DNA from 3 places in the Peribacillus sp. 05N428 genome. Region 1 is predicted to be linked to each of the others. Evidence: riboswitches for the same ligand, from Rfam matches in the RefSeq annotation. Region 1 holds a riboswitch; each other region holds the start of a gene.
The links. Region 1 has a riboswitch for lysine ahead of AC1DIV_RS09275 (amino acid permease). Riboswitches for the same ligand answer to the same signal wherever they lie in the genome.
Positions count from the first base shown of each region.

Region 2: linked by a shared signal. The riboswitch ahead of dapA (4-hydroxy-tetrahydrodipicolinate synthase) and the one ahead of AC1DIV_RS09275 (amino acid permease) in region 1 are both predicted to bind lysine.
Region 3: linked by a shared signal. The riboswitch ahead of AC1DIV_RS04535 (aspartate kinase) and the one ahead of AC1DIV_RS09275 (amino acid permease) in region 1 are both predicted to bind lysine.

Region 1 is NZ_JBFTMS010000007.1:74,809-86,078, reverse strand. It holds gene AC1DIV_RS09290 (FtsW/RodA/SpoVE family cell cycle protein) at 1-712, opposite strand, end outside; partial or broken gene AC1DIV_RS09285 (metal ABC transporter permease) at 860-1,405, opposite strand; gene AC1DIV_RS09280 (LacI family DNA-binding transcriptional regulator) at 1,888-2,850, shown strand; lysine riboswitch at 3,109-3,293, shown strand; gene AC1DIV_RS09275 (amino acid permease) at 3,390-4,841, shown strand; gene AC1DIV_RS09270 (glycoside hydrolase family 13 protein) at 4,891-6,570, opposite strand; gene AC1DIV_RS09265 (Ger(x)C family spore germination protein) at 6,656-7,738, opposite strand; gene AC1DIV_RS09260 (GerAB/ArcD/ProY family transporter) at 7,735-8,835, opposite strand; gene AC1DIV_RS09255 (spore germination protein) at 8,860-10,368, opposite strand; gene AC1DIV_RS09250 (YhcN/YlaJ family sporulation lipoprotein) at 10,515-11,066, opposite strand; gene sugE (quaternary ammonium compound efflux SMR transporter SugE) at 11,121-11,270, opposite strand, start outside.
Region 2 is NZ_JBFTMS010000038.1:12,452-23,721, forward strand. It holds gene AC1DIV_RS23880 (sigma-70 family RNA polymerase sigma factor) at 23-565, shown strand; gene AC1DIV_RS23885 (PadR family transcriptional regulator) at 555-974, shown strand; gene AC1DIV_RS23890 (FtsW/RodA/SpoVE family cell cycle protein) at 971-2,245, shown strand; gene AC1DIV_RS23895 (phosphotransferase) at 2,581-3,372, opposite strand; gene AC1DIV_RS23900 (hypothetical protein) at 3,573-4,064, shown strand; gene AC1DIV_RS23905 (Ger(x)C family spore germination protein) at 4,707-5,795, opposite strand; gene AC1DIV_RS23910 (GerAB/ArcD/ProY family transporter) at 5,792-6,877, opposite strand; gene AC1DIV_RS23915 (spore germination protein) at 6,899-8,374, opposite strand; lysine riboswitch at 8,741-8,919, shown strand; gene dapA (4-hydroxy-tetrahydrodipicolinate synthase) at 9,055-9,951, shown strand; gene AC1DIV_RS23925 (D-2-hydroxyacid dehydrogenase) at 10,080-11,042, shown strand.
Region 3 is NZ_JBFTMS010000003.1:250,181-261,450, reverse strand. It holds gene AC1DIV_RS04560 (acyl-CoA thioesterase) at 1-172, opposite strand, end outside; gene sdhB (succinate dehydrogenase iron-sulfur subunit) at 437-1,210, opposite strand; gene sdhA (succinate dehydrogenase flavoprotein subunit) at 1,228-2,979, opposite strand; gene AC1DIV_RS04545 (succinate dehydrogenase cytochrome b558 subunit) at 3,050-3,658, opposite strand; gene AC1DIV_RS04540 (YslB family protein) at 4,042-4,515, shown strand; gene AC1DIV_RS04535 (aspartate kinase) at 4,579-5,811, opposite strand; lysine riboswitch at 5,900-6,076, opposite strand; gene uvrC (excinuclease ABC subunit UvrC) at 6,138-7,910, opposite strand; gene trxA (thioredoxin) at 8,014-8,334, opposite strand; gene AC1DIV_RS04520 (electron transfer flavoprotein subunit alpha/FixB family protein) at 8,536-9,513, opposite strand; gene AC1DIV_RS04515 (electron transfer flavoprotein subunit beta/FixA family protein) at 9,583-10,356, opposite strand; gene AC1DIV_RS04510 (enoyl-CoA hydratase) at 10,479-11,252, opposite strand.

The DNA of each region.
Region 1 (11,270 bases):
CCAGCCAAGAATAGATACGGCCGAATTGATAAGATTTTACCCCTAGGTATTTTTCCAGGATTTCAGGCTTCCAAAGTACAAAGTACAGGACCGTGGACGCGACGACAATTCCTCCCGAAACGATCGGCAGCAGGATCTTCCATGTTACCCCTGATATGAAAATCATTCCGAGCATGATTGACATGATGACAAGCGAGGTGCCCAAATCCGGCTGTTGCATGATTAACAATAAAGGGGCACCGGTCACAAGACCGATTTTAATAAGCAGCCAGATATCCGTTTGAATCGTTTTCAGCGTGTTTTTGAGATGATGGTTCGATATGACATTCGCTAAAGCCAGGATCAGGAAAACCTTCATGAATTCCGATGGCTGAATCGAACCGATTCCCGGAATGATGAACCAACTTTTCGCACCATTCCGGACAGGAACGATGCTTTCCGGCATAATGATCAGCAAAAAAAGTAAAAATAATCCGAAGCCATAAGCGTACCAAGAGATTTTTTTCAACTGGTCCGAATCCAGTGTGATGAACCCTAATACGATTCCAATCCCCACTATATACCAAAAAATTTGTTTTATTAAGAAGTTTTCAGCGTACTGTCCAGTCGTTTGGGCACTATAGATTGCCAGGCAACTTCCAACGCATAATAACAGCAATATTGTGACCAAAGAAAAATCTATTCGAGATGAAAATTTATTTTGTTCTTCCATACTAAACTCTCCCTTAAAAAGGCTCCTGCGATACATCTATAAATACACTTATTCATTATACTTTAAACAAATAAAATCACAACTATATCGAAGAATAGTTTACAGGCCTCATGGAGTTATTTCCATGAAGCCTGCAGGCATGGAGAGCTATGCATGTGATTCCTTTGATTTTCTCCGTTTCAGCAATAGGCTGACCAATCCATTGCCCGGGGAGAAGAGAAAGGCCAATCCGAATAATATGGCGGCCGAACCCACCATGCAACCTGATATCGAGGCATCCAAAATGGTGGCTGAATAGTAGCCGATGACGGAACTTAGCACCCCGACCCCGATACTGACCAATATCATGCGGCTTAAACGGTCTGACAGCAGATAGGCCGTTGCCGCAGGTATGATGAGCATCCCAACTACTAAAATGGAACCTACACTATCAAAAGAAGCAACAGTTGTCAGTGAAATGAGGCTCATCAATAAGTAATGAAAGAACAGTACAGGAATTCCCATCGCGGCAGCAAGTGATGGATCAAATGAAACGAGTTTAAACTGTTTGAAGAAAAGGAAAATCAGTAAGAGGTTCAGGATAAAACAACTGCCGACTATCCAAACAGCTTTTGGTCCAGCCTCGATTCCCGCGATTGTCATCGTGTTCCACGGAGTATAGGATATTTCCCCATAAAGGACATGTTCCAGATTTGTTGCTTATCGATTCCATCAGCAATGACTTTTACACACAGCAAAAACTGTCAGGAAGCTCCACTAGGCAGCTTCCTGACAGTCAGTCATTCCGTATGATGAAATTATATTTATATTGTGGAGTTTTACTGGTGAACATAACTAGGGGAGCTATTTCTGGACGACGTGAAATTCACGAGTAAACGCGGTTTCCACGTATAAAGCCGCGGACTTCTTGACGGGCATTGCCACTCATTTCTCCTGTTTCAAGGAAATGGCCAAGTACGCAAATCCCAATTCGATTCCGCAAAGCACAAACAGGGTGATTAAAGTTTGGAACATCATGATTTCCTCCTCCTCTAAGACTTAGACCAATATTAAAGGATGAAACCAATACCATAACAAGACCTTATTTGAAGAAATCTTCAGCAGTCCCACACTGTTCCCTTGCCCTGAAATGGGTTTCATACTGTACAATATAAAAAAAGAAAAACGGTGATACCATGACAAATATTAAAGAAATAGCTCAATGTGCTGGTGTATCTGTCTCAACAGTGTCTCGTGTATTGAATGATCATCCATATGTAAGCCCCGATAAAAGAAAGAGCGTCTTAGAAGCGATCAATCGTTTGAATTATACGAGAAACATCAACGCCATTCATCTTTCAAAAGGGAAAACCAACCTTATCGGCGTCATCATCCCCTTCAACAATCACCCATATTACGGGGCAATCGTTAACGGAATCACAAAACAGGCAAATGCAATTGGCTGTCATATCGTCATCTTTCAAACAAATTATGACAGGGAGAAAGAGATCCAGGCTTTTAATATGCTGCAAATGAAACAGCTCGATGGCATTATCGTTTGTTCAAGGATTTCGGAAATGAAAATCCTCTTGAATTACCAAAAATACGGACCGATTATTTTATGTGAAGATACCGCCCAGGCTGAATTCTCATCCATCAGCATTGATCATTATGCAGCTTTCTCCTGTGCCCTTGAGTACGTGATTGCTAAAGGATATAAGAAAATCGGATACAGCCTCGGCCGTAAAAAGAGCAGGAACAGTTCCCATCGTACAAAGGCCTTTAACGATATCATGAGTAAACATCAACTGATAAACAATGAAGCATGGCTGTTTGAAGGCAGTTATCACATCAAAGACGGTGAACAATTGTTTCAGGAATGGAATTCGATGATGGATAAACCTGAAGCCATCATCATCACGAATGATGACACGGCGGCGGGCTTCATTCTTACCGCTAGGAAATCGGGTATAAGGATACCGGAAGATTGTGCCATTCTCGGCTTCAATAATGATAGCCTTGGCGAAATGCTAGACATCACGACCATTTCCTTACCGCTGGAATGGATCGGGAAAATGGCAGTGGATCTCTTTGAGAATCCTGAAGAGGTCAAACATGTAAAACTGGACTATGCCCTAATAAAACGGAAAACCGTTTAGTTATCAGGATGTGCTATATTTTAGTATATCGTCACTTGATTCTTCCTTCCTGCCTTCATTCATTAACTAGGAAAAAATAACCACATAAAATAATCATTGCGATATCCCAGAAGTTATTTTATAATTTTGATATAGTAAAGTTTACTCAATTACTAGCAATCTATTAGCGATTGCATGAATTTCATGAGTAAAATCGTCCGACGTCACCTACAAACTGACGCCAACGATTTTAGAAAAATTGAATACTTCCTCATTTACCGATGAGTTAGAGGCTGCAGCTTATAAAAGTAAAACGGACGAGATTCTGGAAAATTAAAGACTCCGTTTGAAAGGATAAGTTGCCGAAGTTAGGGTATATTCCATGTATATTCTTGCTGGCGGTGTAACCGAATAGGAACACCACTGTCACGTTTTTTTAAAAAGCGTGGGGAGCTATCTTCGGAAGGATAAACGGGTTTATTATAAACAGCCGTCGATCTTTTTCGACTGCTGTTTTTTTATTTTTCGTTCCCTTCCAATAAAAAGGAGTGTAACATCAATTGTCAAATTCACAATCACCTTCAAGCCCTACTGAATTGAAAAGGAGCCTGAAAGCGCGTCATTTAATGATGATTTCATTAGGTGGAACGATTGGAACAGGTTTATTTTTAGCAAGTGGCGGTGCCATTCATTCAGCCGGTCCCGGCGGTGCCTTGGTGGCATATGCGGTCATCGGCATCATGGTTTATTACTTAATGACAAGTCTTGCAGAAATGGCGGCGTTCATGCCAGTGGCCGGTTCGTTCCGTGTCTATGCATCCAAATTCGTCGATCCGTCCTTCGGTTTTGCGATTGGTTGGAACTACTGGTATAACTGGGCAATCACCATTGCCGCTGAATTGGCAGCCGTTGTCTTAATTATGAAGTTCTGGTTCCCGGATAGCCCTTCATTTATCTGGAGTGCCATTGCGTTAATCACTATGTTTCTTATCAATTACATGTCAGTTAAAGGTTTCGGGGAAACAGAATTCTGGTTTGCCATGATCAAGGTCGTGACAGTCGTCATTTTCTTGATTACGGGTGTTCTGATCATTCTCGGAATCATGGGTGGGAATGACCCAATCGGTTTTTCCAATTTCACAATGGGCGAAGGTCCCTTTAACGGAGGGTTCTTCACGATTCTAGGCGTATTCATGGCTGCCGGCTTTTCATTCCAAGGAACGGAATTGCTTGGAGTGACCGCTGGTGAAAGTGAAGATCCAGAAAAAAATATCCCAAAAGCGATCAGATCCGTTTTCTGGCGCATCCTCTTGTTCTATATCCTAGCAATTTTCGTTATTGGAATGATCATTCCGTTTACGGATTCACGTTTATTGAGTCAAGATGTTGCCGTAAGTCCATTCACGCTTGTATTTGAACGGGCCGGCCTTGCATTTGCTGCATCCATCATGAACGCGATCATTTTATCATCCGTACTCTCTGCCGGTAACTCTGGCATGTACGCTTCAACCCGTATGCTATGGGACTTGGCATGTGATGGGAAAGCACCGAAATTCCTAGGCAAGTTAGATAAAAGAGGAGTGCCCGTGAATGCACTTATCGTGACTTCTTTAGTTGGCTGCGTTGCATTCTTAGCTTCATTTTTCGGGGATGGCGTCGTTTATATCTGGTTATTGAACGCTTCAGGCATGGCAGGATTCGTCACCTGGGTAGGGATTGCGATTGCCCATTATCGGTTCCGCAAAGCTTACGCCGCTCAAGGCCTTGATATGAATGCTTTACCATTCCGGGCAAAAGGCTTCCCATTCGGACCTATATTCGCACTTGTCCTTTGTATTATCATTATCATCGGACAAGGCTATCAGGCTTTCAGCAGCGATGGGATCGACTGGAATTCAATGTTCGTTTCCTACATTGGCTTGATTCTATTTTTCGTCCTATGGTTCGGCTATAAAATTAAGCATAAAACGAAAATCATTCCGCTTGAGGAATGTGACCTTAAATCAAAATAATACGCAAAGGACCTGTTCTTCCCTAACCGGAGAAGAACAGGTCCTTTTTTCATTTCAAATGATAAACACTGCATTCATATGGTTGCAGGGGTTTGCTGGAGATTCCTTCTTCCTCCTGATCATAATTGCCGATCAGCTTTGTGGCAGAATATGCATGAAGCTCTTCAGGCAAAGTATAAGAGGCCTGCTCTTCTTTAAAGTTGCACAGTACCAACAGCTTTTCTTCCTCAAACGATCTCGTGTAGGCAAATATTCGTTCATCATCCGGCAACAGCAGTTCAAAACGGCCATAAACGACGATATCATGTTCCTTGCGCAGTTGGATAAGCTTTTTATAAAAATAAAAAATGGAATTCGGATCATTGTAAGCCTTTTCTGCATTAATCTCGGGAAAATTGGGATTAACCTTAATCCAAGGGGTCCCTTTCGTGAATCCTGCGTTCCGGGAGTCATTCCACTGAATCGGTGTCCTCGCATTATCCCGGCTGCGGGCGTGGATGGCTGACATCATCCGCTCTTTTGACCAGCCATGAGAATGGACGAGTTCGTCATATGAATTCAATGTTTCGATATCCCGGTATTCATCGATGCTTTCAAATGCAACATTGGTCATTCCCAGCTCTTCCCCTTGATATATATAAGGTGTACCTTGCAGCATATGAAGACAAGCGGCAAGCATCTTTGCGCTTTCAATACGATACTTTCCATCATTACCAAACCTTGAGACAACCCGGGGCTGATCATGGTTGTTCCAGTATAAACTGTTCCAGCCATCCCCCTCCAAACCAGTCTGCCACTTAGAGAGAATTCGCTTTAAATCGGTTAGATTCCATTTTTCGTTACTCCATTTCCCTTCTGGTCCCCTCCCCAAATCCATATGTTCGAATTGAAAGACCATATGTAGCTCACCACGATCTTTACCTGTGAACAATTGCGCTTCCTCCGGTGTGACGCCTGGCATTTCCCCAACCGTAATCACGTCATGTCCAGAAAGTGCCCGTTGATTGATTTCCTGCAGAAACTCATGTATGCGCGGTCCATTCAGGAAAAAGGGGCTTCCATCACCATACTGCTTCTCATGATGAACGGCTCCATCTGAATAGCTTTGATCTTTTGAAAGGAAGTTGATGACATCCATCCGGAAGCCATCGACACCCTTATCCAGCCACCAAGTCATGATGCTGTAAACTTCCTCACGGAGCTTAGGGTTCTCCCAGTTTAAATCCGGTTGTTTCCTGCTGAATAAATGTAAATAATATTCATCGGTTCTTTCATCATATGCCCATGCTGAACCTTTAAAAATCGACTCCCAATTATTTGGCTCTTTCCCATCCCTGCCAGGTTTCCAAATATAGTAATCACGTTTCGGATTGTCTTTTGAGGAACGGGATTCCTCGAACCATGGATGTTCATCTGAAGAATGATTGACCACCAGGTCCATCATGATCTTCATTCCACGTTCATGAACGGCCTTCAACAACCTATCGAAATCGGCCATGGTCCCGAATTCAGTCATGATTGCTTTATAATCACTGATATCGTACCCATTGTCATCATTGGGAGATTGATAAACTGGGGATAGCCATATCACGTTCACACCCAGCTCTTGTAAATAATCTAGCTTCATCAAAATCCCATTTATATCACCAATACCATCGCCATCACTATCCATAAAACTCCTTGGATACACTTGATACACAACTGCCTCTTTCCACCATGCTTTGTCCATGCTTTTCCCCCTTTTTTAGCCGCATTGACACAATCCTTACACCAATACCCTATTATAAAGGGGAAAACTCCAGAATATTCTACTTTTATTCAGCTATTCCCGTTTGAATCATTTCAATATCCAGATCGACCTCGATTGGAATATCGGGATATGCCTCCTCCCAATGTTTTTGATCAAAATTTCTTGTTTTACTTTTAGCATGATCACCGAGTGCAAGCGGATCTATATGGTTCTCCTGAAACATGGTTACCATCTCATTTAATTTTTTGCCAATGACCTGCTCGGCCCTGGCCTCTATTTTATTCAGGTCGACCGCTTTGCCCAAGTCGTAGCCTTGGACCTCTAGCAGACTCGCTTTCATTTTCACTTCAATCCTGACCTTTGGGTCTTGATTGGCATTCGAAATATGATAATGGACACGTGACTCCACGTTATTGATATCGGTAAAGTCATTTTCCTTCCATTTAATTTCATAACTCCCCAGCTTAAAATTTTCACTAAGGACCTTATATAAAAAGCCGTCTTCATAAGGTATATATTTACCAATATAACGATCCGTTTTAAACAAGGCGATCCCCCTTACCCGTATTTGGTCTTCTGTTGTTTCCAATAAGGGCAAGACCGGATCGATCCCTTTACCATGACACGCATATAAATACCTGTGAAGATCTACATCAGGCAAATTAGTCCTTATATTCTGTTCGATCAGCTCCTTCACTTGAACCCCTGGAGTTTTAATCAACTTCGGCTCCATTTTAACTACATCCTCCGCTTTGCCATGAACGACCGCTAAATACAAATCCCTTCCCACCATTGGGTCACGCCTATATGTATCGACATAATCATTCAATCCCTTACTTGCCAATTCTTCACCATATAGAGTGACTGTCAGTCTCCCGCCGACAATCGGGTATGGTGTTTTTGCATTTTCCTGCTGGCGGGCCGCCTTTATATCATGGGAGTCCGCTTCATATACTTCTTTACCCAGATCTGCTTCCTCTCCAGGCTGAGGAACGCTGACAACGACCGTTCCTTTGATTTTCTTGTCTCCGGCATCATCATAACCTACGACTTCAGCAATTAATATATCTTCTAATATTTGCTTTTCCACGCCGCACGCCGTCATCAAAAAGCTTGCTAATGTTATCAAGAGAAGTTTGATTTTCATGATTTATGCCCCCTGAATTTATAGACGATCGACTGCCATATGAATAAGAGAGGAAGATACAAATAAACGATATAAAAACCAATTTGCGAACTGATCGTGTTAAACTTATCGATCCTATAGCGGTTATCCAAAAAAATGCAGGAAACCAAAATGATGATCAGAATGAGAACCAACATCTTTTTTTGTCTAAATCCGAATACTCTTTTCGCTGTCCTGCTTGCGGCCCAAACCCCTAGGCAAACATTCGGCAGCACCATGAACAGCCAAACGGAAATCCCTATGTATTCGAACCTTTCAATGAATGGAAGGTCTACAATTTTCCATAACGTCAAAGTTGCCCAAATTACATCTTTCAGCTGATCTTGATGATAGTAGGCTAATGAAACAAGTATGGATACCACATATATCACCATAGTGAACAACGCCCCTAAGTGGGCCCACTTTTGAGATTTCTCACGATTTTTAATGAGAGGATAATAAATGAGGATTAATTCAAAACCAAGGTAATTCAGAGTCATTTTCTTACAGGCCTTCATGATTTCCAAAAAGGAATGGTCAAGAAAAGGACCCAAATTTTCAAAGTGGGCGTACTTCAAAGGGAAATAATTCAAGAGGAATAATGGCGATCCGATTATAAGGCCGATTATGCAAAAACCGGTAATGACCCTGAAACCTCCCTCCACAAAGTTATACACGAGAATAAGAATGATGGTTATCAGCATCAGGACATTGACACCAGGGAACATCCAAACCTGAATGACTTCTAAATAAGTCCTGATAAGAATGATGGAAATCATGATAAAGTAGAAGATGAATAAAATATTGAAAGCATTCCCCACCCATTTACCAAACAAATCCTTGTGGATGGCAACCAAATCAAGAGTTTGAGGGCCCCTGCCCAAAAGCTTGAAACACATCCAAAGCAGAACATTTATGATCAACCCTGATATTAGGACCGATATCCATGCGTCTTGGCCAGCCTCTTTCGCTATGATCCGTTCAAACCCCAATATCCCTACTCCAATCTGCATGCCGGGCATGAGGAAAAAAACAAAAAATGGAGATATTTGTTTTGTTTCATTTGGTTTGACTTCCATTCCTTCTCACCGCTTTCTACTTCCTTATTCATCGATATCATTACGGGTGTTTCGTTTTTCCGCCTCTTTCCTTATCCTTAGTGGATTTTCCGTCCGCAGAAACTGCGGGCGTTTTTTCTGCTTTGAAAAAGGGAGGCGAATCAGACTATCTTTAAAGTCATGAATTCTTAACGGGTAAAGCGGGTCTAAATAAGGACTGCCAAGCGAAGTCAATTTCAATAAATGACTTAAAATGAATGCACTGCATAAAGCTATTCCAAACAGCCCGTATAACTGGGCAGCAATTAGAAAGGGAAAGCGGATAAGGCGAATCGTATTGCTGATTTGGTAAATCGGCACCGTAAATGAAGCCAAGGCAGCCAAAGCGACAAGCATCAACAAGACGTTACTGACAAATCCCGCTTCCACAGCGGCTGAACCGATGACTATACCGCCAACAATGCCGATGGTGGAGCCAACCTTGGCAGGCAGCCTGACCGCTGCTTCCCTCAGCAATTCGATCGTCCCTTCCAGCACGATCGCTTCCAAGATCGGCGGAAAAGGGATCACTCCCCTGGATGATATTAAGATTGGCAGCAAATCCGTTGGGATCACTTGATAATGATAGGTTAAAACGGCCACATACAGAGGTGATGACAAAACGGAAAACAGCACGGCGAAAAGCCGAATCAAACGGAATGAAGTACCGAGATTCCAAATTTGAAAATAATCTTCAAATGACGAGAAGAATGAAATGATGGTATTGGGACCAACCAATGCATGAGGAGATCCATCCAGCATGATCCCTATTTTCCCTTCCGATAATACACTGGCCAGATGATCAGGCCGCTCCGTATCAATCAATTGCGGGAACATCGAATTCCGATTATCCGTGATCATCTGGCTTACGAACGAAATATCGACGATCGTATCATATTCTATATCTTCTATTCTCTGTATGACCGTCTTGATGATCTGTTGATTTACCACCCCATCTATGTAGAGTACCGCTATCCTTGTTTGCGAGATGCTCCCGACCCTAAATTCCTTGGACTGCAATTCAGGAGTGGGCAATCGGTTACGGATCAGATTCAAATTCGAATCAAGCGATTCAACAAACGCCTCCTTGGATCCAACGACCGTATACTCCGACTCAGGTGTTGAAATTTGCCTTTTCACACTGTGAACACACGGTATGAGCAAACACATTTCATCATCTTGCTTGTATTGAATCATGATCGATCCTTCCAAAACCAATCTTTGAATGTCTTTTAAATCAGCCGTCAATTTCATATCTTCCATCGGAATATCGCCTTTTAGTTGCTTAAGGACCTTCTTTGGTTGATTCGACATGACCGCCAATACTTGTTCGTGGAGCTGTTGTACACTGACCAGTGAATTGAAGTAGGAGATGATATAGCCATCATCATTCGGGAATTGGAAGGTAAGAAAATCATTAGATGCTTTAAACTTTTTAAGGAGTTCCTGAAAATCCTTGGAAGTAACCTGAAAGGATGCTGAATCCGTTTCCCTCTTGTCCTTAAAAAACCTCACCTTCCCACCCCCAATACAAAGTTTTTCGTTCATTCGATTATTGTAACCACCCTATTTAAAGTTAGTCATGTTCCACGGATATCTTTAAAATAGGAAAAGACCTATCCGGAATCCACCGGATAGGTCTTTACTTCTTAATTTTCCAATTATCTTGGACTTGGAAAGATCCGTGTTACAAGTTCACGGAACTCTTCAGCAAATCCTTCAACGGGTTTTCCATTCTCGATATCATTCGCATACCTATCCATTCTTTGAACAAAGTCCGGATTTGCCGACACATAAACTTGGTCTACAGATGGATCCGCTGCCCTTACTGCATCAGCAACCCTTTCTTTAAGGTCATTCGAGATATCCTTTTCCCCGCCGTCTTTTAATACTGCGCCTACATAGGCATTATTTTCAGTCACGATGACATTTGCGTTACTTACTTCCTTCAAAGCTTCGACTCGATTTGAGATATCCTCGGAGACCCTCATACCGTTTACGCCATTATCATTATTATCATTATTGATATTATTATCATTATTGACATTATTAACATTTTGCCTTGTGTCGCCTACATTCATCGGATTATCCAAATTATCCTGATGAGTACGATTCAGGCCAAGATTTTCACTGGCATCTTCGTTATCATTCGTTGCACAACCTGTAATCACTAAAGCCATCATTGCACTTGATACTATCGCTTTATAGTTCATATTCTTCACTCCTCAAAAATCATTTAACATTACTATTTGCGAGGAGTGGGCAGATTATTCAGAAGAAGTGACCTTCAAGCCGATAATTCCAACCAAAATAAAACCGGCGAATACCAATCGCATCGCATCCTTAGGCTCGTTAAAAACGATGATGCCTACCAGAACAGCCCCAAGAGCCCCTATTCCAGTCCAGATTGCATACGC
Region 2 (11,270 bases), on a different contig from region 1:
AGGGAAGGAAGTGTGAACTGTTTTGGAGGAGTTTGTGTTGAAATGGTCTCAAAAGAAAGATGACGAATCCTTACTTGATGAAATGATGTCCCTTTATGGCCAGGATATTCTGCAATTGGTCTATTCCTATGTAAAAGATGCAGTTGTTGCAGAGGACCTGACACAGGAGATTTTCATCAAATGCTATAAGGCTCTGCCCACGTATAACCAACAATCAAATATAAGGACGTGGCTTTGGAGAATTGCTATTAACCATTGTAAGGATTATAGGAAAAGCTGGTACTTCCGAAAAGTTTCGACTGCGGAAAAGGAGCAAGATTGGACTTCTACCGATAATGTGGAAGAAGAGGTCATTCAGCAGGATGAAGACAGGCAGCTTGCTGTTGCAGTTATGGAGCTGCCCATCCAGTATCGTGAGCTTATTTATCTCCATTATTTTCAGGAAATGAAGCTCAAGGAAATTTCTGAAATTACCGGAGTCAAACTGGGAACGGTGAAGACCAGGATGCGCCAGGCGAAAAGAAGGTTAAAAACCTATTGGGAGGAATCCACCGATGGAAGATAAATTAGCGCGTTTGAAATCGGCTATGAAAAAGCATACATTTCGTGATTTAAAATTCACGGAAAACCATAGACACTCCATCCATACTGCCATCGAAAAGCAGGATGTGAGTAGTGAAGACATTTTGAATGGTATTTTCAGATCATTAGATGAGGAGAAAAGTGGCTATCAGATTAACGAATCTCTTTACCAGAAAGGCATCCGGAAATTTGAAAATAACGAAGGCTCCTTATATGCTGTCTTGCATGAGCTTGAGAAGGAAGGCTGGATCCAGTCTTTTTGGGAAACGGAAGAAAGAAAGCTCTATTCCTTGGATGAACGTGCGAAAAAGTGGCTAAAGAAAAAGGAATCTAAAAGTGGTTCCGCCTCTGCTCGTTGGCGGATAGCGCTTGAAGGAGGAGGAACCGATTGAGAAGCAATCATTTTTTAGATGAGGTTTCGTCATATATCCGATCAAAAGAAGCAAAAAAATATATAGAAGCTGAATTAAAGGCCCATTTGCATCAAGCTAAAACTGAACTTGTCAAAAAAGGATATACAGAAGATGAAGCAGAGGAACTGGCTGTCCGAAAAATGGGAAGTCCCGCTGACATTGGACAGAAGATGGACAAGCTGCACAGGCCGAAGGTTGATTGGAAGCTAATGAGCATGTTTCTATTCATGTCAGCTGCGGGTCTGTTTTTGTTTTGGTTCTTATTTAAGAATGGTAATTCCTTTTCCGTGCTGAAGCAGGTATATTCTGTCACAGGAAGTGTCATTTTGGCCTGTGTCCTTCTTTTTTTCGATTATCGGAAACTTCAGAGATGGGGCTGGGCTTTCTTTACGATAGGATGTCTGATTCTTGTTCAGTTCCATTATTCCAATGTTTTAGTGAACGGCAGTCCTCGTATTAATATTATGGGTTTATTTTCGGTCGATTCTAATGTGGTTCTGCCGCTTTTACTGCTTGCCTGGGCCGGAATGCTGCAATCAAAAAAGATGAATGTTTATTTGGCTGCCATTTTATACATTTGTTCAGCCTTTTTGTTTATGGTTACAGTCAACTTGCAGGCGGTGGCGCTTTATTCATTGATGGTCGCTGTCATGGTCTGGAAGAGCGGACTAAATAAAAGGAAAATCCTTATCACTGCAGCGGTCCTGCTTACTACATGTGTTTCACTTCTGCTTATATCCTTGAAAAATATAAGGGCCTATCAATTTGAGAGACTTTTTGCCTTCGTTACGCCTGAAAAATTCAGTGAGACATCGGGGTATATATATTTGAAACTAGAAAGGCTAATTGAGGATGCCGGATGGTTTGGCCATTTTGGTTCCCTTGGAGCATTTGATTTTTCTAATGAAATGATGACGGATTTCATCTTTGTAACCATTACCTATACGCTTGGCTGGACCGGGGCATTGCTCATTGGTCTGCTGTTTTTATGGATGATCTGGCGAATTTCCCTTATATTCCAAACGGTGAAAGACCCATTTGGGAAAATGCTTGTTTCTGGCAGTTTCGCCATATTCACTGCACAGGTAACTGTCAGTATCGGAATGTCTCTCGGCTTATTACCAATAATAAGCGTATCCCTGCCATTTATGAGTTATGGTGCATTATCAGCGATGATCAACGCCTTCTTGTTTGGTCTGGTTTTAAGTGTGTATCACAAAAAAGATATGATACGGATGAAGAAAATATGAGAATATGGTTCTGTAGCTCGTACTCTCTTTTCTGAAGAAACCAGGAAAGGGCAAAGGCATGAAGTTTTCAAAGATGCGATGAATCATGAGGATAATTATCAGGTGAAAAATCCCCTTAGAGTTGAATATATAGGTGCTGATTAATGATCATAAGTCCATTTATAAAAATATAGAACTAATTAAGATCCATGTGTAATTTTAGAATCAAGACTGATCAAAATCCTCTCCTGAACCACATATTAACGTAAATAAAAAGAATCCATTTTGAAAAAAGTTTGATCGAAATGGATTCTTTTCTTGTGTAAAGCACCCGTTAATTAAACAATAACCCACCCTTACATCCACTCTTTTCCATGTTTCCGAATGAAATTAATATCGTTTTGATAATGTTCAAGATGCCCTTCCTCTATCATCTTTTGAAAAGCAATGTCCCCTTCACTGGCTTTTCTTGTAATTGTTTTACATAACCCTTCTAATCGCAGCAATACCATTTCCAAATAGTTTGCTTCTATTCCCTCACCGTAAGATTCAAGAAACAATCTGACTCTTTGTTTTATACGGGTGCCATGCTGTAATGAATGGTAATAAACTTTCTCACCTGCTTCAGAAAGATGAAATCTGCTTAAGGGAACGCAAGTATACAGTGTGTAAGCTATGTCCCAAAGTCTTGGACCAGGTCCAGCAACATCAAAATCAATAATACCCATTGGTTTTTTATGATTAAAAATAATGTTGTACATGGCAAAATCATTATGGCACAGCACCTCAGGTTGTTGTGGGGTGTTATCTATCGGTTGCCAGCTGTCATCAAATGAAAAATCACTGACAGAATCATGATAAAGACGGAGCATTTTCGCTATTTCCATTAAGACATCATCTGACCACATGTATTCCTTTAAAGGATAATTACCAGCTTCTCCTTCAATAAATGATAATATTTCTCTTCTTTTTTCATCAATACCTAAAAACTTTGGTGCATAACTGAAACCTTTATTCTCCAAATGCTTTAATAGCTTATGAATCTTGGGACTATCAGGCTTTAATTCCCGTCGCACAGTATCTCCTGAACGATAAACTTCAGAAACATTCCCTCCTGTTAGCATTTCTTCATTATCAAGGTTTGACATCTATGGATCCCTCCCTAATATGACTTTCTATAACACGTAAAACAATTCCTGTTTGTAACTGCCTTATAGACAGTTACGATTCACAAAACATTACTTAGAAATATTCATAGACGGATCCGATAAAGGCCGGGAATTTAGTAAATTTGTACAAGCATGTTTTGTTTTATCTCATATATATAGTAGAAAAAGGAGTGATATTTATGAATTTAAGTAATGATTTTTTATGCCGTCATAATCCATTCTGCGGTCATAATTCATCCAGCCATGATAAATCATCCTGCCATGATAAATCATCCTGCTGTGATAAGTCATCCTGCTGTGATAAATCATCCTGCCATGATAAATCATCCTGCTGTGATAAGTCATCCTGCTGTGATAAGTCATCCTGCTGTGATAAAGCAAAGGACAAAGGGCATAAACAAAAAAGATTTTCGCCAATCGGACAAGCATGTCAGACCCGACAACAAATAAGTGAGTTTTTAAGAAATTCTACCATAGGTTCAATCATTGGATTCACTACAACCGCTGAACCATTTAAACCTATATTTGTAGAGTTACGCAGTTTTGATGCTGTTACCGGACAAGTGATAGTTACTGACAGAGCAATGGGTAATTTCACTATTAGCCTTTCATCTATTTGTTCCGTTAAAACGATTTGTCCCGCTACAACGCAACCGATGTTTAATGCTTAAGACTTTATAGAGGATTGGGAAAAAATTAAAAACTCCCCTATGGGAGACGGGGGTCAGGAAGTTCTGAATGACTCCTTCATATTCTTCTCCATTCCAAGCAGGATAAAAAAAGGCAATTAATTTATTAATTGTCTTTTTGCTGTTTTGTTAGTGTCATAAACGCACGCCCCCTACTTAGCCTGCTCCAGGAAATAAATAAGAAACATGATATGCAAAAAGAGAACATCAGGGGGATTGTAAATCTCCTTGATGTAAAGCTTGTCTCGGATGGTATGACTACACTTTTAATTCTCTAATTACGTCTCTTGCTTTTTTAGCAAAATCTAGTGGTGATTCAAGGGATTTTTAGAATATTAGATATATAGTCTGCAGATGCTTGAAATGCAAGGCAGAGCTTTTTATATCTTTAATTAGCGTCGCAAAAGTAAACGTTCCAAACGTATTAATTTAAACGTGATTTTTAGGCTCAATTGAGACTAATACTAAAGTAAAACATCCAGATAATTTATAAAATAATTTTCAGCAAAAAAAAGCACCCTGTAAATGATGCTAATATTTTACAAATCAACTCCGGAATTTTTCATTTTTTATAAAGAAGAACTCCTGTCGCTTTATTTCCCCAAACCGCAACTCAGTTTACTCCTATTCCACAACGCCCGATTCTAAAATTTCAACTTTAGCATTCACATTTATCGGGATAGAAGTATAAATTTCATCCCATTTTTTCTTATCCCAGCTTCTAGTCCTCGTTCGTACTTGTTCGCCAATCCCTAGGGGATCAACATGTAGTTTTTGAAAATTCCTCACTAAATTTTCCGAGCGTTCCTTCACATCTTTGGACATTTTATCTTCTATAATTTTAATCATTTTAGGAGTTACTTCATCACCGGTATATTCTCGCAATATTGCCTTTATCTCGAGATCGATCGTTATAGGAGTATCTGTCATCGGCTTTGAAATCTTATAAGACCTTTTTGTTTTTATATTGTTGACGGAAGCAAATTCTCTCCCTTCAATTTTTGTAGAGAACCCTTCCTTGCTTGTTGTATTTTCATATAACATTTTGAAAATAACATTTTCTCGGCTCTTAGTCTGATACACGTATTCCCCTTTACTATTAAACATGGCATTTCCTTTAATATAAACTTTCCCATCCAATGCTTTTACGATAGGTAAGAATGGGTCCATTCCTTCAGAGTAATGAGCATACAAAAAAAGATGGAGGTTAGTTCTAGGCAACATACCCATTTTTATATTTTGTTCAATTGTATTAGATAAATAAATTCCTTTATCTATGTTGCCAAACTGCGGGCTTAACACACCCTTTGAACTCCCTTCTACAATGCCGAGTTTTAAAGTAGTTCCAATTGAAGGGTCTCTGATTAATGTATCAATTAGATAGAATATCCCTTGTTTCGCAAGCCTTTTTTCGTATAAAACCACCTCTAATTTCCCACTAAATATGGGTCTTTCAGATTGCTGATTCATCTCATCTCGCACGTCTTTACTAAGTGATGATTTCGAACTAAAGGTAATATTTTTAATGGTTTTATCAGGATAATAAAGAGGTGTTACAGCGATAGCTTCGAAATGAGTCTTATCGACATAATCATATCCGATGGCTGTTGCCAAATTTATTTCATCGAGAACTTTGCTTTCCACCCCCATGCAGCCTGAGAGAACACTAATTAAAAGAAGTATCAGGGCCAATTTCGCGAATAAAATTTTCATTTTTTATCTTCCTTTTTATTTGATATGACAGTAGATAAACAAACCAGAAATAAGACATAAGGAATTTCCAAAATCAATCCTAAATTTGAAATGTAATCCACAAATTGATTAATCATTCCCCTGCCTTTAATTAGATTTGTCATCACAACCAATAAAATTAATAGTAGAGCATAAATTGTTTTCTGCTTCATTTTAAAGTATTGTGAAATCCCCCTTGCCGAAACCCACATATAGAGACATACACTAGGTACTAAAACTAAGACCCATGTAGCGATTCCTATGTACTCAAACCGTTCAACAAAAGGCATTTGTACAATTCCCCAAAAAGACAAAGTTGCCCAAATATATCTACTGATTTGGCCTTCACTGTAATACCCTATTGTCAGGATCGTTAGGCATAAATAAAGGAAAACAGAAGTAAGATTTCCTAGTTGCGCCCACTTTTGTGAACTTTTACGATGCTTAACTAATGGATAATACATCATTAAAGTGGAAACGCCTAAATAGCTATATGACATTTGCTTAGATGCAAGGGCCATTTCTTTAAGAGAATGATCCCATATGGGCAATAGGTTGCGAAAATGTGTAAATTCCAGCGGGAAATAAAAAGTTAGAATTAAATAAGAAGGGATACTGATCCCTAAAAAACAAATACCGGCGACCACTCTAAACCCACCTAAAACCACATAATAAATTAATAAAGCAAATATGGAGGTCACCAACCATGTGTTAATTTGGGGGAATACCCAGGATTGAACGATTTCAAGATAGGATCTTAAAACAGAAATCCCCACCATCAGCCAATACAGTATCCAAATGATATTTAGTAAACCGCCAAGCCACTTTCCAAAAAGTCGTTTCTGTATGCCTATTAAGTCCATATCGTGCCGATTTAATAGGTTGTACATACCCCAAATACCCAATGAAAAGACTACACCACTTATAATGACCGCCATCCAAGCATCATGGCCAGCAGATTTAATGATTATCCTTTGAAATCCCAGGACCCCTACACCTACCTGAATTTTAACGATTAAAAAGAAGACTAGAAAAGGCGAGATTTGATCACTTTTATCGTTCATGTAAGAAACCTCCACTCTCACTTAGTCTTTAGTATCTTCCTTGGGTTCTAACCGAACGGTGTCTTCCGTCTGAACCTCAATTGGACGTTTAGCCTGAAGAAAAAATGGTAAACGAATCAAGGCATCCCGCATATCATAAATCCTTGGCGGATATAATGGTTCAAGAAATGGCCTCCCTAAGGAAGTTACCCTCAGTAAATGCACAAGCAAAAAACAAAAACTGATAGCTATACCCAATAATCCTAAAAAGTAAGCCATGAGTAGGAGAGGAAATCGAATTAAGCGAATGGTATTACCCATTTGATAAACAGGTGTAGTAAAAGAACCAAGAGCCGACAATGCAACAAGAATTAACAATACATTACTCGTCAGCCCTGCTTCAACAGATGCCGTCCCAATAACAATACCACCTACGATACCTATTGTTTGACCTACTTTAGTCGGCAGTCTAGCTCCTGCCTCCCTGAGAAGTTCGATGGCTAATTCCAAGATTAATGCTTCTAAAATCGGTGGAAATGGAATTCCGCTACGAGAAATCACAAGCGTACTGACTAAATCCTTTGGGATCAACTCATAATGATAGGTGAGAATTGCGACATATATGGGGGTCATTAAGATGGAAAACAATACAGCAAAAAAACGAATAAGCCTAAAGAATGAGGCAATTGTCCAGTTGAGAAAATAATCTTCGAATGCCGCAAAGTACTCAAAGAATGTAGAGGGCCCAAGTAAGCCATGTGGAGCTCCATCCACCAAGATCACTACTTTGCCTTCTCCAAGTACTGCAGCCAATCGATCAGGTCGTTCCGTATCGATAAATTGAGGAAAAGGAGAATTTTTATTATCTTCAATCATTTGGGAAATATAGGAGCTATCAATTATTTGGTTAACCCTTAAATCAGATATGCGCTGTATGACGGTTTCTACATTCTCGCTATTTGCAATTCCTTCTATATGAATCACAGCTACTCTTGTTTTGGATAACTTCCCAACAATAATTTCTTCAACAGCAAGTTCTGCAATTGGAAGCCGTTTTCGGATTAAATATATATTCGTATCAAGTGATTCGACCAGTGCCTCTTTCGGACCGACAACACTGAACTCTACCTCTGGCAGTGTAACTTGCCTCGAAGTGTTATTTGCTGCTTTAACTAAAACTGCTTGATCAGATTGATTATTTAATGTAATGGCTATATAACCCATTAACAGCTGACTTTGTAGTTCAGCAGGATTTTTTGTAAAAACAAGCCCCTCTATTGGCAAGTTGTGTACAAGCTCTTCCAGAGTTGAAGAATTTGTATGTAAAAAAGGAAGGAGGTCCCTATGCATTATATCTTTATCAATTAATGTATCGAAAAAAGATACACAGTATATTTCATTTTCAAAATCGAGTGTAAAGCTTGTGAAGTCCTTGGACTTTTGCAGATGTTTGAGTACATCAGTGAAGTCTGTAGATTTATGAATTTCTTGCTTTTTAAAGAATGAATATCTTTTCAATAGACTTCACTCCTTTGATTGTAAGATATGGATATTATTTACGAATTGAAGGTTTTTATACGCACGAATACTTAGTTGAAATTACCGATTAAAATTAGTGGCCAACTGTAATTTGAGTTTTAATCGAATAAATAAAAAAGAATCATAAAAGGGGAGTTGTATTTTCTACTACTCCCTCGTTTAGAACCCTCGTCCATTAAATATTTATTCAACTTATAACGAATAAAGATGAATCCACCCCAATACTCTAGCCATTTCCATAGATTTCTAGCATTCTTAAAAAACTTCATAATTAGGCTTGCAACAGAATGGATTCCCTGTTATATTACAATCAATTAAATATTTTCTTACTTCGGAATCTTTTGAAGTGAGGATAGAGGAGCAAAGACCATTAGTACACATTTTGAGGAGAATGAGATCCTATGACTATTGTGGAAAGGGGAATTTGCCGAAGCGGAAAGAATCTCATGTTCTTGAAGCTGGTTCTGCTATTGAATAAATACAGGACTGTCATATAGGAAACTATATGGAGGGCTATCTTATGCGCGGAAACATTTTCTTGGTAAATATTGTTTCTAATGCAGCAGCGAATCCTCGTTGTTGCTTTTTTGCGTTTACTCCTGAATGGCCCTAACCACCTCTGAATATTTTTAAAAAATTATACAAAAGGGTGTGAAGTTATGAATTTTGGCCAAGTTTTAACCGCAATGGTTACCCCGTTCAATCATAATGAAGAGGTTGATTTTAATGCTACGAGAACTTTAGTAAACTATTTAATTGCTAATGGTTCTGATGGATTAGTAATAGCCGGTACAACTGGAGAGTCCCCTACATTAACTCAAGAAGAGAAAGTGGATTTATTCAAATTTGTTGTAGAAGTTGTTGATGGAAGAGTTCCAGTCATAGCTGGAACCGGCTCAAATAACACGAGAGCTTCCATCAGCTTGACAAGGCAAGCGGAGGCAGCAGGAGTCGACGGAATCATGCTCGTTACCCCATACTATAACAAGCCGTCTCAAGAAGGATTATTTCAGCACTTTAGCGCTATTGCCCATTCCACTTCATTACCGGTAATGCTTTATAACATTCCAGGTCGAAGTGTTGTAAACATGTCAGTGGAGACGATTGTCAGCCTCTCAAAAATCACCAATATCGTGGCAGTAAAAGAAGCAAGTGGTGACTTGGATGCCATGGCACAAATCATAAGCAAAACAACTAGTGATTTTACTTTATACAGCGGCGATGATGGGTTAACATTACCGGTTTTAGCCATCGGTGGAGCAGGCATCGTTTCGGTTTCTTCACACATAATTGGCAATGAAATGCAAGAAATGATCAATAGCTTTAAAAATTGTGATGTCCATGGTGCTGCCGCTGCACATCGTACACTTCTTCCAATCATGAAAGCATTATTTGCTGCACCAAGCCCGGCACCAGTAAAATCAGCATTAAATATGCGGGGATTAAATGTTGGAGGTGTCCGCTTACCATTGGTCCCTTTAAACGATGAAGAAAAAAGAACACTGCAAACAGCTCTGCAGCCTAGTAACGCAGAAGCCATTTTGTTAAATAAATAAAACGAATGATTCTGGAGAAATTTTAAAAAGCAGTGCATACTCGAAAGTAATGCACTGTTTTTTTATCCATGTACGACTCAGGTGGAAGAATTTACACTATATTTAAAGAATCAATAAGGAGAGAGCCAATGGGGGGTACACACAAACCAAACATTCTTGTATTTAGTCCTATTCAGACAGAGGTCGATGCTTATGCTGATCGTATCCGCAATAGTGGGTTCATATCGGTGAAGACAGCGAAAACTTTGGAGGAAGCAGAAAAATATTTACCAGGCACTGAAGTTATCTTGGGGTGGAATTTTCCTACACAATTACTATGTAAACCAATAGCCGCATCTGTTCGCTGGTTTCAATCAATGGGAGCAGGGGTCAATGATTTGATAGCAGACAATTCGATACCTCAAAACATTACAATAACTCGAATTATTGACCAATTTGGTGCTTACATCTCTGAATATGTATTTTTGTTTCTCTTGGACATAGTGAAAGACGGTCCTCGGATGAAACAATCGCAATTGGAGCGAAGGTGGGATCCTTTCATTTCTGAAACCCTAAAAGGGAAAACAATCGGGATCGCTGGACTTGGATCGATTGGCGCTGAACTTGTTCGTAAAGCCCGAGCATTTGATATGAATGTACATGGGTTAAGCTTTAGTGGAAAACAAGCAACACTCGTGGATCTCCACTTTACTCCAGATCAATGGGGTGAATTTGTAAAAGACCTGGATTATTTGGTCCTGACGCTTCCTTTAACGGATTCCACTTATCATATCATTAACCAGGACCTACTTTTAGCGATGAAACCCAACGCTTACCTTATCAACGTTGGCCGCGGCGCATTGATAGATGAAGGGGCTTTACTATCTGTCATGCGGGAAGGACATCTTCAGGGAGCAGTCCTTGATGTATTTGAGACAGAACCGTTGCCAAAAGAACATGCCTTCTGGTCCATGCCCAATGTGTTTGTCACTTCCCACCTGTCAGGGCCCAGTACGATTAACGAAGTGAGCAACTTTTTCATAGAAAATTTAAGGCGATTTTCAAGTGAACAACCATTAAGTGGAATGGTAGATCGGAATCGAGGGTATTAAACCCTTAAATAATTTTTGAAACAGCCGCATTTTTCATCGAAGGAATGCGGCTTACATTTATTTAGCTCTATATTCCTCTTACAAATCAAAAATCCCCTCACAATAGATACTTTTTTCGATGGAGATAACGCAATTGTACCATCCATTTATTATCTCCTTATGTATAGTTCCATAAGAAAAAGCTGCCTTAATGACAGCTCCGATCAGTAAACGATTCTATAAATTGTA
Region 3 (11,270 bases), on a different contig from region 1:
ACCCCATACTGTTGAAATACTCAATCCGAGCTTCCTCAAAATAAGTAAAAGGAATCGTGTTATTCAAGTGCCCAAACATATCAGTTTCCGAAAAGCGGATCTTAATCTCATGTTTAAAAGAAAAATCATTGATCCACTCCGTAATATTATCGATATATGATATTTTGCCCAACTTGTGCACACCCTTTCTGAATTGAATGACTATTCACTCATTTTATAAGAAAACAACGATAATGAAAAGGATTTTCTATTGAAAGCAGGGTAAATTATCAAGCTCACTTCACAAATCCTTCACAGTTGGCCTGGTGCTGGATTTACACTTCAACCCCAGTTATCAATCGTTTATGATTCTCTCGATTCCCAACCAAGTCTGTGTATGTAAAACAATGAAAAAAAGAACCCATATCATAAGATACAGGTTCTTTCATGTTCATGATTAAACTTCATCACTGCCGAAGAAGTTACGGAATTGTTGGATCGTAGTATCACGGTTCAACGCAGCAATCGAAGTCGTTAATGGAATGCCTTTAGGGCAAGACTGCACGCAGTTTTGTGAGTTACCGCAGTTTGCAAGTCCTCCATCACCCATGATCGTATTTAAACGTTCAGCTTTGTTCATTGCACCAGTTGGATGTGCGTTGAATAAACGAACTTGTGATAATGGTTGTGGCCCCATGAAGTCTGAATTGCTGTTTACGTTCGGACAAGCTTCCAAACATACACCGCAAGTCATACATTTAGATAACTCGTAAGCCCATTGACGTTTCTTTTCTGGCATACGCGGTCCTGGTCCAAGGTTGTACGTTCCATCGATTGGAATCCATGCTTTTACCTTTTTCAATGAGTCGAACATACGGCTGCGATCGACTTGCAGGTCACGAACAACAGGGAATGTACGCATTGGTGCTAGACGAACCGGCTGCTCCAATTGATCGATAAGAGCTGTACATGATTGTCTTGGTTTACCATTGATAACCATTGAACAAGCACCACATACCTCTTCAAGACAGTTCATGTCCCATGCGATTGCTGTAGTGTGCTTGCCTTGTACCGTTACTGGATTACGACGAATTTCCATTAGGGCGGAAATTACGTTCATATTCGGACGGTACGCTAATTCGAATTCCTCATCATAAGGAGCTGAATCCGGTGTATCTTGACGAGTGATTATAAAACGGACTGTTTTAGTCTCAGATTTAGTTTCAACCATTTTTTTGCTCCCCCTCTTTAGTGTTTCGTAGTGTAGTCACGTTTACGCGGTGCGATCAGTGATACATCTATGTCTTCATAATGGAATTCAGGTGCTTGATCCAAGCCTTTGAATGTTGCCATAGTAGTTTTCATGAATTCCTCATCATTACGTTCTGGGAAATCAGGTTTGTAATGCGCTCCGCGGCTTTCGTCACGGTTTAATGCACCAATTGTGATTACACGAGCCAATTGCATCATGTTTTGCAGCTGTCTAGTGAATGCAGCTCCTTGGTTACTCCATTTAGCCGTGTCATTGATGTTAATTTTCTTGTAACGTTCCATCAGCTCAAGAATCTTGTTATCCGTTTCTTTCAGCTTGTCATTGTAACGAACTACAGTAACATGCTGTGTCATCCACTCACCAAGTTCTTTGTGAAGGACGTACGCATTTTCGTTACCATCAAGAGACATGACTTCATTCCATTTCTCTTGTTCTTGTTTTTCGTACCCTTCATACAATGAAGAAGGAATGGATTCTGAAGTTTTAGCAAGGCCTTCAATATATTTAACGGCGTTCGGTCCAGCGACTGAACCACCATAGATTGCGGAAAGAAGTGAGTTGGCACCAAGACGGTTACCGCCATGTTGTGAATAATCGCACTCACCTGCAGCGAATAAACCTTTGATGTTAGTCATTTGGTCATAATCAACCCAAAGTCCGCCCATAGAATAGTGAACGGCAGGGAAAATTTTCATTGGAACTTTACGAGGATCTTCACCCATGAATTTCTCGTAGATTTCAATGATTCCGCCAAGTTTAATATCAAGTAATTTAGGATCTTTATGTGATAGATCCAGGTAAACCATGTTTTCACCATTAATGCCAAGCTTCATGTTCATACATACGTCGAAGATTTCACGAGTCGCGATATCACGAGGTACTAGATTACCATAAGCAGGGTATTTTTCTTCAAGGAAATACCAAGGTTTCCCGTCTTTATATGTCCAGATACGTCCACCTTCACCACGAGCGGATTCACTCATTAGACGAAGTTTGTCATCGCCAGGGATTGCTGTCGGGTGAATTTGAATGAACTCACCATTAGCATAATTAACACCTTGCTGATAAACGATGGAAGCTGCTGAGCCTGTATTGATCATTGAGTTCGTTGATTTACCGAAAATGATTCCAGGGCCGCCGCTCGCCATGATGACTGCGTCTCCAGGGAATGATTTGATTTCCATTGAAGTCAGGTTTTGTGCTACGATACCGCGTGCTGTTTGCTCATCATCGATAACAGCTCCAAGGAATTCCCAGCCTTCATATTTCGTTACAAGGCCTTCAACTTCATAACGGCGAACCTGCTCGTCCAATGCGTAAAGTAATTGCTGACCAGTTGTTGCACCAGCGAATGCTGTACGGCTATGTTGAGTACCACCGAAACGACGGAAATCAAGAAGACCTTCCGGAGTACGGTTGAACATAACACCCATACGGTCAAACATATGAATGATCGATGGTGCTGCTTCGCACATCGCTTTAACCGGCGGTTGGTTAGCCAAGAAATCTCCGCCATAAACTGTATCGTCGAAGTGGATATATGGAGAATCCCCTTCACCTTTTGTATTTACTGCCCCGTTGATTCCGCCTTGGGCACAAACTGAGTGAGAGCGTTTAACAGGCACTAAAGAAAATAAATCAACCTGTTGTCCCAGCTCTGCTGCTTTGATCGTAGCCATTAATCCAGCTAGACCTCCACCAACGATAACTATTTTACCTTTACCCAATTCTGTCACTCCCTTATTTCCATTAGCCAAGCTATGTTTTTCCTAATTCTTATAAATGAACTCTATCTTCTTATACGAATGCGAAAATTGCGCTGATTCCGATATAAGAAAGAAGAACGAAAACGATCAATGTAAAGTAAGTCATGATTCTTTGCGATCTTGGTGAAACTGTAAGACCCCAGCTCACAGCAAATGACCATAATCCATTAGCAAAGTGGAAGATTGCCGAGATAATACCAACAATATAGAACACAATCATGAATGGACTAGAGAAAATCTCTGCCATCATGTCAAAGTTAACTTCAGCACCCATAGCTGCTTGAATTCTAGTTGCCCATATATGCCAAACAAGGAAAATCAACGTTATGATTCCAGTTAGGCGTTGCAGCATGAACATCCAGTTACGGAAGAAACTAAATCTGCCTAAATTGTTTTTTGCTGTAAAGGCAATATAAATTCCGTACACAGCATGGAAAATGAGCGGTAGATAGATGACGACCCATTCTACCAAAATCTTCACGGGCGTATACTCAATTAAATGAACTGCCCCATTAAAAGTTTCTTCTCCTTTTGTTGCCATAAAGTTTACCGATAAATGAAAAATTAGGAATAGACCAATTGGAATTACTCCTAGAAGTGAATGAAGCCTGCGATTCCCAAACTCACGATTTTTTGCCACTAAGTGCCCCCCCTTAATTTGTGAAAAATCATGCAAAGATAAACTGGTGGCTACCTTTTATCTCCGCGTGAAAATACAGTATAGAGTCAAAAAACTCCTCTATACTTCCTTTACAATTATGTGACATGTCCATTTTACTCCTGACTTCTATGTGCGTCAAGAAAACGGATACAAGAAATCTCTTTTTCAGAATAGATTTTATTGGATTATATTGGCTATTTTTTGTTTGTCAAGATGATATTTTGAAGAAATTTCTAATTTAACTATTAATATCCCGGTATAATTTCTCATTTTTTTCCAATTGTGATTTAAATAAATAAAAAACAGTATAATTTGCAAAAGAAATACGTTTATAATAGATTTACAGAAAGAGGCGATAAATTATGAAAAAAAATATTGCTGCTGCGATAGAAGAAGAGATTCAAACTGAAGAAATTCAAACAACTGAAGAATTCCAAGTTCCAGCTTTCGGATACGAATTAATCAGAGAAGTTCTATTGAACGATATTCTCGGAAAAGACTCTAATCAAATCCTCTATTGGGCAGGTAAACAATTAGCAAGAAAATTCCCATTGAATGGCGATCAGGAAGTGATTGAATTCTTCCAAAACGCTGGATGGGGCAATCTGGAAATCTTGAAATATACGAAACACGAGATGGAATTATCCCTGACAGGTGAAATAATCAGCCGCCGTTTGGATTTACACCCTGATTGTCACTTCCAACTTGAAGCCGGTTTCCTTGCCGAGCAGTTTACACTGCAAAAAAAATTCCTCAGCGAATCAACGGAAGAAATCAAACGCCGCGCAAAAAAAGTGATATTCACCATCCAATGGGATCCCAGAGATCCAATCTAATGAGCCCTGAAAACAGACTTACCCTTTTTACCGGAAGTCTGTTTTTTATTGGACTCCTGACACTTAAGCTAGCACATTTGCATGCTGACCAAGTTTAAATGCTTCATGAAGGGATTCAACCGCCTTCACCATTTCCTTTTCATTGACGACGGTCGAAACTTTAATTTCCGATGTGCTGACCATTTTCACCTGGATGCCTGTATTGGCCATCACTTCAAACATTTCGGCAGCCACTCCCGGATTGGATACCATACCAGAACCGACGATGGACACTTTGGCCAACCCGCTCTCCGTTTCGACTCGGTCGAACCCCAATTGTTCTTTATTATTTTCCAGCACGATCAAGGCCGCTTCCGTATCTTCACTTTTTGTGGAAAAAGATAGATTCGTCGTATCCTCGGCAGTCATGCTTTGAATGATGATGTCCACATTGATCCGGTTTTTCGCAAGCGTCGTGAAGATTGTGGATAATGCACCAAGTGATTGGGGCAAACCATATATTGTGACCCTCGTAATACTGTCTTCAAAAGCAATGCCGCGTACAATTAAGTTTTCTTCCATAGTTGCTTCCTCCTCTATGATCGTACCTGATTCTCTCTCCATGCTTGAACGGACTTCAAGCGGAATTTGATAATTTTTTGCATATTCGACAGCCCTTGGGTGAAGGACCCCCGCCCCCAGGTTGGCAAGTTCCAGCATTTCATCGTAAGAAATGGATTGGAGTTTTCGCGCGCCTTTTATGGAGCGTGGGTCCGTTGTGAAAACACCCGTTACATCCGTATAAATATCGCATCTATCCGCATTCAGCGCTGCAGCGATGGCAACCGCCGTCGTATCGGATCCTCCTCGCCCTAAGGTAGTGATTTCCCCATTTGCATCGTTACCCTGGAAACCGGCTACCACCACTATTTTCTTCTCCTGAAGCTGAGCTTGGATCCTCGTGGCATCGATGTTTAAAATCCGGGCATTCCCATGAACGGATTCCGTTTGCATGCCAGCCTGCCAGCCAGTATACGAAATGGCTTCATGTCCTTCTTCAATCAATGCCATCGTTAACAGGGAAATCGTTACTTGTTCCCCAGTCGTCAATAGCATATCCATTTCCCTCTTGCTCGGGGATCCGGAAATATCACGCGCCATGGAAACCAATTGGTCCGTTGTTTTCCCCATAGCTGAAACAACGACGACCACCTCATTTCCATTCTCCGCTTCCTCGATTACCCGATTGGCAACATTTTTGATTTTTTCTACGCTACCGACGGATGTTCCGCCGAATTTTTGAACGATTAATGCCATCCTCATGCACCCTCTCTACTTTTTAGGCAATAAAAAAAGCAATGAGAAATATCTCATTGCTGTGGTCACATATCTAATACTGTAAACACAGTGAGATAGCTCTCCAGGGTATAAACCCTGACAATCCGCCATTTCTTAAATGTCGGACCAGGAGGACAAGGTATGAGTCTTGTCTTCCTTCGGCGGCGTCCCCTTTCAAAACCTTTCATGGAAGCTCATACTTCTCCAGGTTTTTACTCTTGAATTCCGCACCTCTATCAGCACTTTTAAGTTGTCTAGTTAAAAATTCCTTTTAATCATAGCATAGAGATTTATCGGTAGCAAGATTATTCTTGTAATTTTCTAACGATTCCCTCGGCTACCCCTTTTGGCATGCCAGCTTCCATGATTTCCTCGGCCGTCGCCTCTTTGATTTTCTTCAATGATCCAAAATGCCTTAATAATTGCTTCCTTCGCTTTTCCCCGACTCCTGGAATATCATCAAGCTGGGAGTGAACCGCATTTTTCCCGCGTAGCTGGCGATGAAACGTAATCGCGAACCGATGCACTTCATCCTGAATTCTTTGCAATAGGTAAAATTCCTGGCTCCTTGAATCAAGAGGTACAAGTTCAAGCGGATTTCCGATCATCAATTGCGAGGTTCTATGCTTTTCATCCTTAATGAGGCCTGAAAGTGGAATATCCAAGCCTAATTCATTTTCCAGAATATCCCTTACCGCTTCGACATGTCCCTTTCCGCCATCAATGATGATCAAGTCCGGAAGCGGCAGCCCTTCTTTCAATACTCGTGAATATCTTCTTCTGACCACTTCACGCATCGATTCATAATCATCAGGTCCCTGGACCGTCTTGATCTTATATTTGCGGTACTCTCTTTTTTCCGGCTTCCCATCAATGAACACGACTAAAGCGGAAACGGGGTCACTTCCCTGGATATTGGAGTTATCAAAAGCTTCAATTCGATGCGGGGTGTAGATACCCAGTTGTTTCCCGAGGTTTTCCACCGCATTGATCGTTCTTTCTTCATCCCTTTCAATCAAAGAGAATTTTTCCTGAAGGGCGATGGAGGCATTTTTATTCGCCAATTTAAGCATGTCTTTTTTCGCTCCCCGTTTCGGGTGAATCGTTTTGACACCAAGCAGCCCTTCGGCCATTTCGGCATCCACAGATTCTGGCAGCAAGATTTCCTTTGGTTTAAAGTGGTTCGTAATCTCGTAAAACTGACCGAGGAATGTAAGAAGTTCCTGTTCCGGTTCATCGTAGACCGGAAAAAGCGAAACATCCCTTTCTATCAATTTACCCTGCCGGACAAAAAATACCTGAACGCACATCCAGCCTTTATCATAGGCAAAGCCAAATACATCCCTGTCGATGAAATCGGTCGTCATCATTTTCTGCTTTTCCATCGTAATATCGATGTGGGCAATCTTGTCACGGAACTCCTTGGCCCTCTCGAAATCGAGCTCTTCCGATGCCTCCAGCATTTTTTCAGTCAGTTCTTTTTTTATTTCAGTATGCCCGCCGTTCAAGAACCGGTTGATATCATCGACCATTTTTTTATATTCCTGTTCCTCTACATCATATACACATGGGGCAAGGCACTGGCCAAGGTGATAGTAGAGACAAACGCGATCCGGTAACGTATTGCATTTTCTTAGGGGATAGATGCGGTCGAGCAATTTTTTCGTTTCGTTAGCTGCAAATGCATTCGGATAAGGACCAAAATATTTCCCTTTGTCTTTTTTGACCTTTCGCGTAATGATTAGACGCGGGTGGCGTTCCGCAGTCAGCTTGATGAAAGGATACGTCTTATCATCCTTTAGCATGACATTATATTTTGGGTCATGTTTTTTGATTAAGTTCAACTCTAAAATAAGAGCCTCGATATTGGAAGAGGTGACGATGTATTCGAAATCCTCAATCTCGTTCACGAGTCGAAATGTTTTCCCATCATGAGATCCCGTAAAATAAGAACGGACACGATTTTTCAACACTTTCGCTTTGCCTACATATATGATCGTTCCCTGACGATCTTTCATTAAATAACAACCAGGTTGATCGGGAAGAAGGGCAAGTTTATTCTTTATTTGTTGATTCATGCATTCAGCCTCCTGTTCTCCCATTTTTACAATCATTATATATCAAGATAGCGAAAAAAGCTTCAAGTCCGCAGACTTGAAGCTTTTTTTAGCTAACTTACTATTACGCGTGTTTTGCAATAAGTTCAGCAAGTGCTTCTTTAGGTTGGAAACCAACAACCTTATCGACCACTTCACCGTCTTTAAGGACGATTAATGTCGGGATGCTCATCACACCGAATTTTCCAGCTGTTTCTTGGTTTTCATCTACATCCACTTTTACGATTTTTGCTGTATCGCCAATTTCAGTATCAAGCTCTTGAAGAACAGGAGCGATCATTTTACAAGGTCCACACCATGGAGCCCAAAAGTCTACAAGAACGACACCTTCGCTAGTATCTGTTGTGAAAGTTTGGTCAGTTGCATTTACAATAGCCATATATATTTCCTCCTCAAATTTACTCAAATAACTAAAAACAGTATACCACTGTTGCTCAAATCGATGCTAATATTTTGCTTCAGTGGTAGGATGTCCAAAAAAAGAGTGATTATGCAGGCCAAAAACCCTCCCCAGTAGCGCAAATAAAGGGGCAAGACATGTATCGGCTTATGCCGAATGTCTTGCCCCTCATCTGTATTATTTCTTTTACGCGTTAACTTTAAGTTTTTTGAATTCTTCCGTAAGCAATGGAACGACTTCGAAAAGATCTCCGACAATTCCATAATCAGCCACATTGAATATGTTAGCTTCCGGGTCTTTATTGATGGCAACGATAACCTTGGAGTTGGACATTCCCGCTAAATGCTGGATTGCACCGGAAATTCCGCAGGCGATATAAAGGTCAGGTGTTACGACTTTACCCGTTTGCCCGATTTGTAATGAGTAATCGCAATAGTCTGCATCACATGCTCCTCGGGAAGCTCCTACCGCTCCGCCAAGAACCTGTGCCAGTTCCTTTAATGGTTCAAAACCATCTTCACTTTTCACGCCACGGCCACCCGCGATGATTACTTTCGCTTCTGAAAGGTCGACCCCTTCACTGGCTTTTCTAACAACATCCTTAATGATTGTCCGTAAGTCCTTAATATCCACACTTAATGTAGAAACATCACCAGAACGGGACTCATCTTTCGCTAATGGTTCGATATTGTTCGGACGGATTGTCGCGAAAATCACGCCAGCTGTAACAATTTTCTTTTCAAACGCTTTACCAGAATATATCGGGCGGGTGAAAACGATATTTCCGCCTTCTTCTTCAATGGATGTAACGTCGGAAATCAATCCTGATTCAAGTTTTCCAGCCAATTTAGGTGCAAGATCTTTTCCTAAGGCCGTATGTCCAAAGAAAATCCCTTCCGGCTTTTCCTGCCCGATGACGGCAAGCAAGCTTTGCGCATATCCATCTGAAGTATATTGTTTCAATTGATCATTTTCGACTGCAATAACCCGGTCTGCACCATACTGGATCAATTCATTACCGAAATTCTGAACGCTGTCACCAACTAAAACACCAACGATTTCCCCGCCATCCGCAGCAAGCTTAGCCGCACCGATAGCTTCAAATGATACATTTCTTAGTGAACCATCACGAACTTCGCCCAATACAAGAAACTTTCTAGCCATTTATAAAAACCTCCTGTGCTCTATTTTTCTTTTTGTCGTGTGTTGTTGTTTTGAAAAGTACCGTTTCGATTAAATCACTTTTGCTTCACTGCGTAATAATTGAACAAGCTCGGTAACTTGAGCACTGATTTCCCCGTCCAAAACTTTTCCAGCTTCTTTTTTAGCAGGAAGGTAAATTTCAATCGTTTTTGTTTTGGCCTCAACATCGTCTTCTTCCAAATCCAGGTCATCCAATTCCAATTCTTCAAGCGGTTTTTTCTTTGCCTTCATGATTCCTGGCAATGAAGGATAACGTGGCTCATTTAGCCCTTGTTGCGCTGTCACCAATAATGGAAGAGAGGCTTCGATCGTTTCAGAGTCACCTTCGACATCACGGATAACGCTTACATTTCCATTTTCTATGTCCAATTTAGTAATGGTTGTAATATAAGGAATCTCCAAAATTTCGGCAACGCGTGGTCCCACTTGACCGGAGCCGCCATCGATTGCAACGTTCCCTGCAATGATTAGATCGGCGTTTTTATCTTTTAAGTATTCGCCAATAATTTTGGCAGTCGTGAATTGGTCGCCATTTTCTATGTCGTCTTCTATATTTATCAATACAGCTTTGTCAGCACCCATTGCCAGCGCTGTGCGTAATTGCTTTTCAGCCTCTTCCGTTCCGACAGAAATAACCGTTACTTCGCCGCCTTGTGCATCACGCACCTGGATTGCTTCTTCAACTGCATACTCATCGTATGGATTAATGATGAATTCTGCTCCATCCTCATTGATTTTCCCGTTGGATAGTGTAATTTTTTCTTCTGTATCAAATGTTCTTTTCAGCAGTACATAAATGTTCACGATAATACCTCCCGAATAATTTGAGTTTTGAAGATTATGAATTTTATTGATATATAGTAATGTTCTACAGATTTCACCAAAATCCTGCATGATATATAAAAATAGTTATTTAAACCGAAACATCATTTCCCTTTGAATACAGCTTCCCTTTTTTCAATGAAAGCGGCGATTCCTTCTTGTGCATCAGCAGTATCGAAAGCCTGGCCAAAGAGGGCAGCTTCCCTTTCCACACCTTTATGGTAGGAATCATGCTTGGAATAATTCAATAACTCAATGGCCGACTTTAATGCCAGTGGGCTCTTCTTGGCAATTTTATTGGCTAGATCCTTAGCTTTTGGAATCAGTTCTTCATCCGTGAAGGCATGATTCGCCAATCCGCATTGCACAGCTTGGGTGCCTGAAATCGGTTCACTTGTAAACAGCATTTCAGCTGCCTTTGCCATGCCTACGTAACGAGGAAGACGTTGGGTCCCAGCAAACCCGGGGATTAAGCCCAACTGCAGCTCAGGCAAACCAAGTTTAGCCCTTTCGGTGACCAAACGGATGTGGCAGGCCATAGCCAGCTCCAATCCTCCGCCAAGCGCCGCTCCATGGATGGCTGCAATGACCGGTTTTGGAAAAGATTCGATTTTCTCAAATACAGATTGACCATTCTTGGTCAGCTTCTCGAAGGCTTTCCCGTTTTTCACTTCCGTAAACTCTTTAATGTCCGCTCCTGCAGAGAAGAATCTTCCTTCACCATGAAGAAGGACAACCCGTACGGCTTCGTCTTTCTCAATTTGATCGAATGCCTGTGAAAGCTCTCCGATGATAGCCGAAGAAAGTGCATTTGCTGGTGCATGATCAATCGTTATAAAAGCCACATGATTTTCGACAGAAAGCTTAAGATATTCCATATCAATCCCTCCAGGCAT